3 regions of the Arthrobacter sp. EM1 genome follow, and region 3 is predicted to be linked to each of the others. Evidence: riboswitches for the same ligand, from Rfam matches in the RefSeq annotation. Region 3 holds a riboswitch; each other region holds the start of a gene.
The links. A riboswitch is a leader RNA that binds a small molecule or an ion and turns the genes downstream of it on or off. The one in region 3 is predicted to bind S-adenosylmethionine.
Positions count from the first base shown of each region.

Region 1 (3,266 bases), 1.5 Mb from region 3:
CCTGCTGGACCGGCTCGGCAAGTTCGGCTGGAGCCTGCCGCTGGCCATCTTCGCCAGTTCCATGCTGCGCGGAAGCTACCACTTGTACCAGGGCTTCGGCCCGTTCATCGGCAACGCGATCATGGGCGTCGTTTTTGCACTGGTGTACACCCGAACGCGGCGCGTGATGCCGCTGGTGATCGCCCACGCGCTGCTGGACACCGTGGCCTTCGTCGGCTTCAGCCTCTTTGGCAAGGCCATCGGCCTGGGCTGAGCCGCCGGAGGGGTTCTGCGCGGAGGGGATCTGCGGGGCACGGCTGCGGCGGCCCATACGTGCTTTAAGAAATTCGGCCACCATCGGTGGGTGACGTCGTTGACACCCGCTGATGGCGGCCGAAGTGCGGGGCGGTGAAGCCTCAGATCGTGACGGCTCCGGACGCCGTCTCAAACGTGACGGAGAGGATGCCGGGTGTCCCGCGCGGAGCAATCCAGTGCACGGCCACGTCTTCGAGCGGCTTCTCCACCGGGACGCCGAGCCATTCGGTGACGCGCTCGGCCGAACCGGCAATCGTGAGGGCGGACATTTTGACGTTGCCCTCGTAGGCCTTCGACGGGTGGAGTTCCGGATCGCCTTCCCATTTGAGCATGTACGGGACCTGGGGATCGGCGATGAGCCCAAGGATGCCAATCTGCTTCCAGACCAGCTCCCGGCCGTCCGGGAACTTGCGGTTGCCGTTGACGGCGGCGCGGCCGAGCCGGACTTCGAACGGGGCGAGGTCGTCGACCTCCACACACCAGCCCATCCAGCCGCCGCCGGCTTCGGAGCGGGCGCGGACGGCCTGGCCGAAGGGGGCCTTGTCGGAGGCCGGGTGGTTCAGGACCTCCACCACCTCGAGGTACTTGTGTCCCGCTAGCGGGATGATCATGTTGCGGGTCCCGAATCGGGGGTGTACTCCGCCCTTCACGGCTTCCACGCCGAGGGCAGACGCAATTCGTTCGGTGGTGGCAGCGAGGCCATCTTGTTCACAGGCGTAAGAGACGTGATCCATGCGCATGCCATCATCTTGGCACTTTGTGATGCGCCTCTCAGCTTAGGGTACCCTTACTGGCAGTTGGGGTCGGATCCGGACTGTTCCGGCCACACTCTCGGCAGCACACTTGGCAGCACACGTGGCCGCATTGGCATGGCATCAGCAGCGCCGCGGCCGGGCCAGCTTCATCTTTGTCACAAAGCTATCCACCGCCTGCAACCGGTTCCTAGACTGGGGTGAGGTCATGAGTGCCAGCGCACAGCCCCGGCTCGCTGGCCGGCAACCCTCGTATCGCGGTGGGGTGCCCCGGGTGAGGACCTGGCCGTCCGGCGCCCGCCGGGAGGCAAGCGCGGCGCCAGCACGGGCCCGGGCCACGGTGCCCAGGGTCAGGCTGTGCCCGCTCCCCTAAGGAGTGTCCCGATGTCCAGTGCCTGGTCCTTCGAAACCCGTCAGATCCATGCCGGCCAGGAGCCCGACAGCGCCACCGGCGCCCGCTCGCTGCCGATTTACCAGACGACGTCGTTTGTGTTCCCCAGCGCCGAGAGTGCCGCGAACCGCTTTGCCCTGGCGGAGCTGGCCCCCATTTACACCAGGATCGGCAACCCTACCCAGGATGCCGTGGAGCAGCGGGTTGCCAGCCTGGAAGGCGGACTCGCGGCTCTGCTGCTGAGCTCCGGACAGGCGGCGGAGACCCTGGCCATCCTGAATGTCGCAGAAGCCGGAGACCACGTGGTGGCAAGTCCCAGCCTTTACGGCGGTACTTACAACCTGCTGGCGCACACACTGAAGAAGTTTGGCATTTCCGTGACCTTCGTGGCGGACCCGGACAACCTGGCGCAGTGGCGTGACGCCGTGCAGCCCAATACCAAACTCTTTTTTGGCGAAGTGGTCTCCAACCCGCGCCAGGACGTGCTGGATCTTGAGGGCATCTCCCAGGTGGCCCACGCGGCCGGTGTCCCGCTGATCGTAGACAACACCCTCGCCACGCCGTACCTTATCCGGCCGATTGAGTGGGGTGCGGACATTGTGGTGCATTCGGCCACCAAGTACCTTGGCGGCCATGGAACCGCGATCGCCGGCGTGATTGTGGACTCGGGCAATTTCGACTTCGGCAAGGACCCGGAACGGTTCCCCGGCTTCAACACCCCGGATCCCAGCTACAACGGGCTGGTCTACGCCCGGGACCTCGGCGCGGACGGTGCGCTCGGCGCGAACCTCTCCTATATCCTCAAGGCGCGTGTGCAGTTGTTGCGCGACCTGGGCTCTGCGGTGTCCCCGTTCAACGCCTTCCTTATCGCCCAAGGCATCGAAACCCTGAGCCTGCGGATGGAGCGGCACGTTGCCAACGCCGGCCGGGTCGCCGAATGGCTGGAGGCCAGGGACGACGTCGAATCCGTCGCCTATGCCGGCCTGCCGTCCAGCCCTTGGTTCGAGCGCGGCCGCAAGTACGGACCGAAGGGGACCGGCGCCGTTGTGTCCTTTAACATCGCCGGCGGAGCCGAGGCCGGCAAGAGCTTTGTGGACGCGCTGGAATTGCACTCGCACGTCGCCAATATCGGCGATGTGCGCTCCCTGGTCATTCACCCGGCCTCGACCACACACAGCCAACTCTCGCCGGAGCAGCAGGTCGTCGCCGGGGTGAACCCCGGCCTGGTGCGGCTCTCCGTGGGCCTGGAGCACATCGATGACATCCTCGCCGACCTGGATGCCGGTTTCCGCGCCGCCAAGACCGTCTGACCAACCGTTCCCCGGGGGAAGTCACACGGGCGTCACATTCTTCGCCACCGGGCGCCGGCATTTCGTACACTCAGGGGAGGTCATGAGTGCCAGCGACAGCCCCGGCTTGCTGGCCGGCAACCCTCCATTTGCGGCGGGGTGCCCCGGGTGAAGACCTGGCCTGCCGGTGAGCTGCCGGCGGGCAAGCGCGAAGTTAGGTCCTCACATGACGATTGCCGCCACCCGCCAGGGTGAATCCGCAAGCAAGACCTCCCATCCCCATGCCCCGGACCCCGGCGGCAGCGTCGCCGCGGACGGCGCGGCTGTGCCGGACGGAACCGTCCGGCACCTCCGGATCGGTGACCTGGTGCTCGAATCCGGTGCCCGGCTGCCTGACGCCACCCTCGGCTACGAAACATGGGGGACCCTCAACGCTGAACGCTCCAATGCCGTGCTGATCGAGCACGCGTTGACGGGGGACACCCACGTCACGCGAGGCGCCAGTGCGGAACCGGGCTGGTGGGAGCAGCTCGCGGGCCC
Region 1 is NZ_CP124836.1:856,725-859,990, forward strand. Features, by position in the region: gene QI450_RS03740 (CPBP family intramembrane glutamic endopeptidase) at 1-253, shown strand, start outside; gene QI450_RS03745 (VOC family protein) at 396-1,034, opposite strand; SAM riboswitch class IV at 1,251-1,366, shown strand; gene QI450_RS03750 (bifunctional o-acetylhomoserine/o-acetylserine sulfhydrylase) at 1,431-2,747, shown strand; SAM riboswitch class IV at 2,826-2,941, shown strand; gene QI450_RS03755 (homoserine O-acetyltransferase) at 2,953-3,266, shown strand, end outside.
Region 1: linked by a shared signal. The riboswitch ahead of QI450_RS03750 (bifunctional o-acetylhomoserine/o-acetylserine sulfhydrylase) and the one ahead of QI450_RS10905 (aminotransferase class V-fold PLP-dependent enzyme) in region 3 are both predicted to bind S-adenosylmethionine.

Region 2 (3,266 bases), 910 kb from region 3:
GCCTCCTTCGCCGAATGCCCGGCGGACGCGGCGAGCTCGAAGGTCAGCACGGTGCCGCCGGCTTTCATCTGCCGGGCGGCCAGCTGATGCTGCGGGTGGGACTGCAGCAGCGGGTACTTGACCCAGCTGACCGCGGGTTGCTCCTCAAGCCACTCGGCCAGCCGCAGCGCGGAGGCACAGGAGTGGTTCACCCGCAGGGCCATCGTCTCCAGGCCCTTGGTCAGCACCCATGCGTTGAAGGCCGAGAGCGCCGGGCCGGTATGGCGCATCAGCTGCTTGACCGGGCCCTCGATGAAATCCTTGGTGCCCAGGATCGCGCCGCCAAGGACGCGGCCCTGGCCGTCGATGTGCTTGGTGCCGGAGTAGACGATCACGTCCGCGCCGAGCTCCCCGCAGCGCTGCAGCAGGGGAGTGGCAAAGACATTATCGACGACGACCGTCGCCCCGGCCGCGTGCGCCAGTTCGCTCACGGCCGCGATATCCACGATTTCCTGCATTGGGTTCGAGGGCGACTCGAAGAAGACAGCAGTGGTGGGTTTGGCGAGCGCCTCGCGCCACTGCACCAGGTCCGGGCCGTCAACGAAGACCGTCTCGACGCCCCAGCGGGGCAGGATCTCGTTCAGGATCACGAAGCATGAGCCGAACAGCGATCGGGCCGCCACCACCCTGTCGCCGGCGGCCAACAGGGCACCCAGGGCAGTAAAGACAGCGGACATGCCCGACGCCGTGGCAAAGCAGGCCTCGGTGCCTTCGAGCAGCCGGAGCCGCTCCTGGAACGTCGCCACAGAGGGATTGCCGTAGCGGGAGTAGACGAAACGCTCGTCGTGGCCGGCGAAGGCGCGTTCCGCGGCGGCCGCCGATTCGTAGACGAAGCCGGAGTTCAGGAAGATCGGTTCTGACGTCTCCTGAAATCCGGTGCGGTCGAGTCCGCCGCGGACGGCCTGGGTGTCGGCGCTCCAGCCGGCGGCAGCAGGGTTGAATGTCACTTAGTGTCTTCCGAGGTTGGTGGGGAGGCCGCGGTTTTTCCAGCCGTTGACAGTGCGTTGGCCCTCGCCGTCCGGTTCGCCCTCAAAGCCCTCAAGGATGTTAAAGGACGTAAAACCGGCCTCGGTGGCCACGATTGCGGCCGCGACGGAGCGCGCGCCCGAGCGGCAAAGGAACAACAATTCGGTGCCGCCGGCTTCGGGGGCCTGTTGTCTCAGTTGCGCCAAAAACTGTGAATTGGGGATACCGCCGGCGAGGCTCCACTGGATGAAGAGCGGATCATTCTCCGTCGCCTTGGTGTCCGGAATTCCGGCGCTGGCCCATTCACCCTCGGTGCGGACGTCCACCAGGATGGCGCCGTCCCCGAGCTTGGACCAGGCCTCCTGCGGGCTGAGGTCCCCGGCGTAGCTCACGCGTGGCCCCCGCCGTCGAAGTCGAGATGGTCCACGGCGCTGGCGACGGCCGCATCGGCGTTGGCGATCGCCGCCGGCAGCACAAGGGCCTGGGCCACGACGACGTTGCTGCCGTTGAACGTGACAGCCGGGCCGCCGTGGAGAACGTAGCCCTCGGTGAGGGCGGCCGATACACGCTCGCAGAAGGCGCGGTCATCGGCTCCGGTGAACAGACGGTACAGCAGTTTCTGCTCGGCGGCACCGGCGACTGCGGGGGACGGGGCCGGGGCTTTGTTCGCTGCTGTCCGGGGGACAGCAGCGGTGGACGCGTCAGGCATGACGGATCTCCTTCTTTCACGCTTGCAGCTCGAATGGTCGATATGCCGAGTACTCACCTGAGGCACCCCGCCGCGAAAGGGAGGGTTGCCGACCGGCCAGTCAGGGCTTGGCGCCGGTTCTCATTACTCCCAAAGAACGTAACACCTGCGACGCCGGACCGCACGGCGGCGGCCGTCATGTTAAGGAGCGGGGTGGAAACGGAGGTTTGTTCAAAAGCCATTCGCCAGCGTTCATGCCAGCGTCCCCATCCACGTACTCGGGGGATTGCACACAGGTACAAACCCCCGGGGCCTCGAATTCGAACCGGGGAGGCTTTCGGGTAGTTCCTACTCGGGACTTTTGGTAGTCGGCGCGACTTTACTGAAGGACCAGCTGCAAGGACGTCACCAGGCCCTAAAACGCCATCCGAGGATCGCTCAGTTTTGCGGCCGGCTCTGATGATCCAGCCAGTTAGGCCGGTGCGGCGCCGTCGACTGCCGGGCCTTTAACAAGGGAAGGGGATTGCCATGGCCGCGATATATGTTCTACTCATTATTCTCCTGAGCACGGCCTTCGCCGCTGTTATCAGCACGCCCGGTCGCCAGGTAACGGAAGGGTTGATTCCGAACCGGCCCTCCGGTCCGGATGCCCGCGGCGATGGCCGGGGCCGGGCTGCCAGGACGGCACAGCGGTGAGGCCGCGCGTATTGGTCACCGGCGCCTGCGGCCCTGCGGGCAAGGCCATCGCGGCCCAACTGAAAGCGCGCGGCATTCCTGTCTTCGGGACGGATATCCGCGAGCTGCCGGACGGGGCAGGATTCACGGTGCTCCCCGTCCCGCACGCGACGGACGCGGAACGGGTATCAACACTTCGGCGACTGGTTAGCCAGGAAGGCATCAATCTGGTCATTCCCACGGTCAGCGAGGAACTGCCGCAGCTCGCCGCGTTCCGGGCGGCGTTCGGAGCGGACGTGCGTGTGATGATCGGCGATCCGGGCCCGGTGGCGCTGGCCCATGACAAGCTCTTTACGGCCTGGCAACTACATGCAGCGGGCGTTCCCGTGCCCCGGTTCGGTGTGCCCAGCGACTTCGCCGATGCGGACGCTGCAATGGCCGCCCTGGGCGGACCGGTCGTCGTCACACCCCGGGCGTCCCGAGGCGGCCGGGGCGTGACAGTCGTCGATGGCGGCACGGAAATGGACTGGCAGCGCCTGCCGGACAGCCACATCGTCCAGGAATTCATCCCCGGAAACGAGTACCGGCCCATGGTTTTCGGCACACCGGCGCACAACGGTGCCGCGCCGTTTGTGGTTGTTGTGGCGAAGGTTGGGCCGGCGGACCGCATCCTTGGCAACGCCGTGACCACTCGCCGGGCCGAGGCGGGCGAAGCGATCGACGTGGGCAACGTGGCGATGGCTGCGGTCCGCGCGCTGGGCCTCACGGGGCCTGTGGAGGTGGACGTTCGTCGACGCGCCGACGGGACACCCGTGGTCCTGACGGTGAACGCCCGCTTCGGATCGAACAGCGGACTCGCGCCGGAGCTGCTCGATGCCGTGCTGGCATCCTTTATCCT
Region 2 is NZ_CP124836.1:3,269,181-3,272,446, reverse strand. Features, by position in the region: gene QI450_RS15165 (O-succinylhomoserine sulfhydrylase) at 1-986, opposite strand, end outside; gene QI450_RS15160 (rhodanese-like domain-containing protein) at 987-1,397, opposite strand; gene QI450_RS15155 (DUF1737 domain-containing protein) at 1,394-1,714, opposite strand; SAM riboswitch class IV at 1,728-1,842, opposite strand; gene QI450_RS15150 (ATP-grasp domain-containing protein) at 2,386-3,266, shown strand, end outside.
Region 2: linked by a shared signal. The riboswitch ahead of QI450_RS15155 (DUF1737 domain-containing protein) and the one ahead of QI450_RS10905 (aminotransferase class V-fold PLP-dependent enzyme) in region 3 are both predicted to bind S-adenosylmethionine.

Region 3 (3,266 bases):
CAGGGGCCGTGTCTGCCGGCGCCGCCGGAGCCAGCGCCGCCGCACCGGCGGCCGTTAGTCCAGCGTGCAGGGCGCCGCCCCGGCCGTGCCGGGGGTATTGGGGGCCCAGTGCGGGTAGCTGCGGGTGTCGTTGGACGGTACCCAGCGGCCTGCGTCCACCACGTAGTCCCAGCCGAGGCCGTTCCCGAGCAGCTCCCGGACTCCGGTGAGCAGCCGCTGGGCGTCATCAAGCCTGGAGCCCAAACCGAAGCTTGCCCGCAGCGACCCCGAGGGCAGGCCAAGCCGCCGGAGCAGCGGATGCGCGCAAAACCTGCCGTCGCGCAGCCCCATACCGTGCTCGGCGGACAGGTAGGCTGCCACCAGGCCCGCGTCGTAGCCTTCCACCGAGAAGTTGACGACGCCGATGGTGCCGGCGCCGGGAGGGGTCTGTGACCCGGTGCCCGCCCCCGGCCCTGCAGCCGCGTCGAAGGTACCGCTGTCGGAGAAGATCTGGTGGACCGTCACACCGTCGATCCGGGCGAGGCCTTCCACCAGGAAGGACCGGATGGCGTTCTCGTGCGCGTGCCACTGGTCCGCGTCCAGCCCGGCGATGATTTGCGCGGCCCGGGCCAGGGTGGCGGCGCCGAGCACGTTCGGGGATCCGCCCTCATGCCGGGCGGGTCCCGTGGTCCAGCTGACAGCATCGATCCGGGCGTCCTGGACGGCCCCGCCGCCCGCGAGGTGCGGGATGCCGGCGTCGAGCCAGTCGGGACGCCCGATCAGGACGCCGGCACCGAAGGGTGCGTAGAGCTTGTGCCCCGAGAAGGCGATGTAGTCGAGGTCGTCCGTGGAGACGTTGATCCGCCGGTGCGGGGCCAACTGGGCGGCGTCGACGACGATCCGGGCGCCGTAGTCGTGCGCCAGCGCTGCCAGGTCGCGGATTGGCAGGATCTCGCCGGTGACGTTGGAGGCCCCGGTCACGGCAAGCAGGCTGACGCCGCCGTGGGCGAGTTCCTGGCGGAGCAGCTCCAGGGTGGCCGCGAGGGTGGGGGCGGCAATGACGCTGCGGTGGGGTACCCGCTGCCAGGGCAGGAGGTTGGCATGGTGTTCAATGTCGAGGTAGAGCACCTCGCCGGTATGCTCGCCGTCGACGACCGGCAGGCAGCCGGCCAGCAGGTTCAGCGAATCGGTGGTGTTCCTGGTGAAGATCACCGCATCGTCCGGCCGGCCGCCAACGAAGTCGCGGACAATCCCGCGGGCGTTCTCGTAGACCGAGGTGCTGATCTGGGAGGCATAGCCGGCGCCGCGGTGGACGCTGGCGTAGAACGGCAGGATCTCGTTGAGGTAGGCCGAGACCACGGACAGCGCCGGAGCCGAGGCACCGTAGTCCAGGTTGGCGTAGCGGACATGTCCGCCCTGGATGAGAGGCGCCTGGATCTCGGCGCCGGTCACCGCGGCCAGCGGCCGGCGGGCAACGGCGAACCGCGGATCGGGATGTGCCGGACCGGTCTTGGCCTGAACCTCGGCGCCGGCAGGAATGGTGGCAGTCGTCATGGGGCCTCGCTCGAAAAGGACCCCACGCACCGGGGATCCGCGCTTGCCGGGTCCGTTCCGGACCGGCCAGGTCGTCACCCGGGGCACCCCGCCGCGAATGGAGGGTTGCCGGCCAGCAAACCGGGGTTTAGCGCTGGCACTCGTGACCTGGTTCGAGCCTAGGCCATGCCGGCTTCCGTGGAAAAGGCAGGGCAGGATTGTGAAGTCCTTTGTGACGGTCCGGTACCGAAGCTGCCGAACGGCGCCGGACGCGCTTACAGCAGGTCGTCCAGCCCGGGGTTCAGACGCTTGAGGACTTCGGAGTGCAGAATGGAGTTGGTCGCGAGGGCGTTGCCGCCGAAGGGACCGTCTTCTCCTTCGAGGGAGGTAAAGCGGCCGCCGGCCTCGGTGACGATCGGAACCAGCGCGGCCATGTCGTAGAGGTTGAGTTCGGGTTCGCAGGCGATATCAACGGCACCTTCCGCCACCAGGCAGTAGGACCAGAAGTCGCCGTAGGCGCGGGTCCGCCACACCTCTTCGGTGAGCCCCAGGAACTCGTCAAGGTTGCCGCGCTGCTTCCAACCTCCCAGGCTGGAATATGACAGCGAGGCATCCGGCAGGCTCGCGACGTTGGAGACCTTCAGCCGGGTTGCGGCCGCCAGTGAACGGCCCATGTACGCACCGGCGCCTTTTGCCGCCCACCAGCGCTTTCCCAGCGCCGGGGCACTGACAACGCCGACTACCGGCTCGCCCTCATCGACGAGGGCGATCAGCGTCGCCCAGACCGGGACGCCGCGGACGAAGTTTTTGGTCCCGTCAATCGGGTCGATGATCCAGCGGCGGGAGCCGTGGCCGGAACTGCCGAACTCCTCCCCGAGCACGGCGTCGCGGGGCCGGGACCGCGACAGCTGGCCACGGATGGCCTCCTCGGCGGATTTATCGGCGTCAGTGACCGGCGTCAGGTCCGGCTTCGTCTCGATCCGAAGGTCGAGCGCCTTGAAGCGGCTCATGGTCTGGGCATCTACGGAATCTGCCAGGACATGGGCAAGGCGCAGGTCGTCGTTGTAGCTCGAAGCGGGTTGACTCATGCTTCCAAACTACCGTCAAAGCGGGCAGGGAAGCGGTAGGCGCCGCGGTCTGCTAGGAGACGGTGCCCAGTTCCTTAACGTCCTGGGCTTCCAACCGCGGGTCTGTCCCGAGCAAACGGCGCAGTGAGGCGAGCCTGGCCGGACCGGATTCTCCTGCCTGGCCGGAGGCCACCCAGGCGTCCACGCCGCAGTTGACGGCGCTGGAATCGTGCTTGCAGCCCCGTTCGCAGTCGTCGGTGCCGGGCTCGAGGTCGGGGAAGGACCGCAGGATCCGGTCCGGGTCCACATGGGCGAGCCCGAAGGAGCGGATGCCCGGGGTGTCGATGATCCAGCTCCCCGCCGGCGCATCGTTGACTTTGAGGGCCAGCGCGGAGGATGAGGTGTGGCGGCCGCGCCCGGTCACGGCGTTGACACCGCCGGTGGCGCGTTCGGCGCCGGTCAGGGCGTTAACCATGGTGGACTTGCCGACGCCGGAATGGCCCAGCATCACGGTGACCTTCCCGTCGAGGTAGGCGCGCAGCTGTGCGACGGCGTCCTTGTCCAGCCGGGCGGAGAGCCCGTCATCGGAGCGGGCATCGATGCCCGAGGCGGCGGAGTCCGCCGTCTTGGAAATAATCACCGGGAAAGCAAGGTGCTGGTAGTTGGCGAGGAGCTCGGCAGGATCCT
Region 3 is NZ_CP124836.1:2,363,289-2,366,554, reverse strand. Features, by position in the region: gene QI450_RS10905 (aminotransferase class V-fold PLP-dependent enzyme) at 55-1,533, opposite strand; SAM riboswitch class IV at 1,568-1,681, opposite strand; gene hisN (histidinol-phosphatase) at 1,788-2,600, opposite strand; gene QI450_RS10895 (ribosome small subunit-dependent GTPase A) at 2,653-3,266, opposite strand, start outside.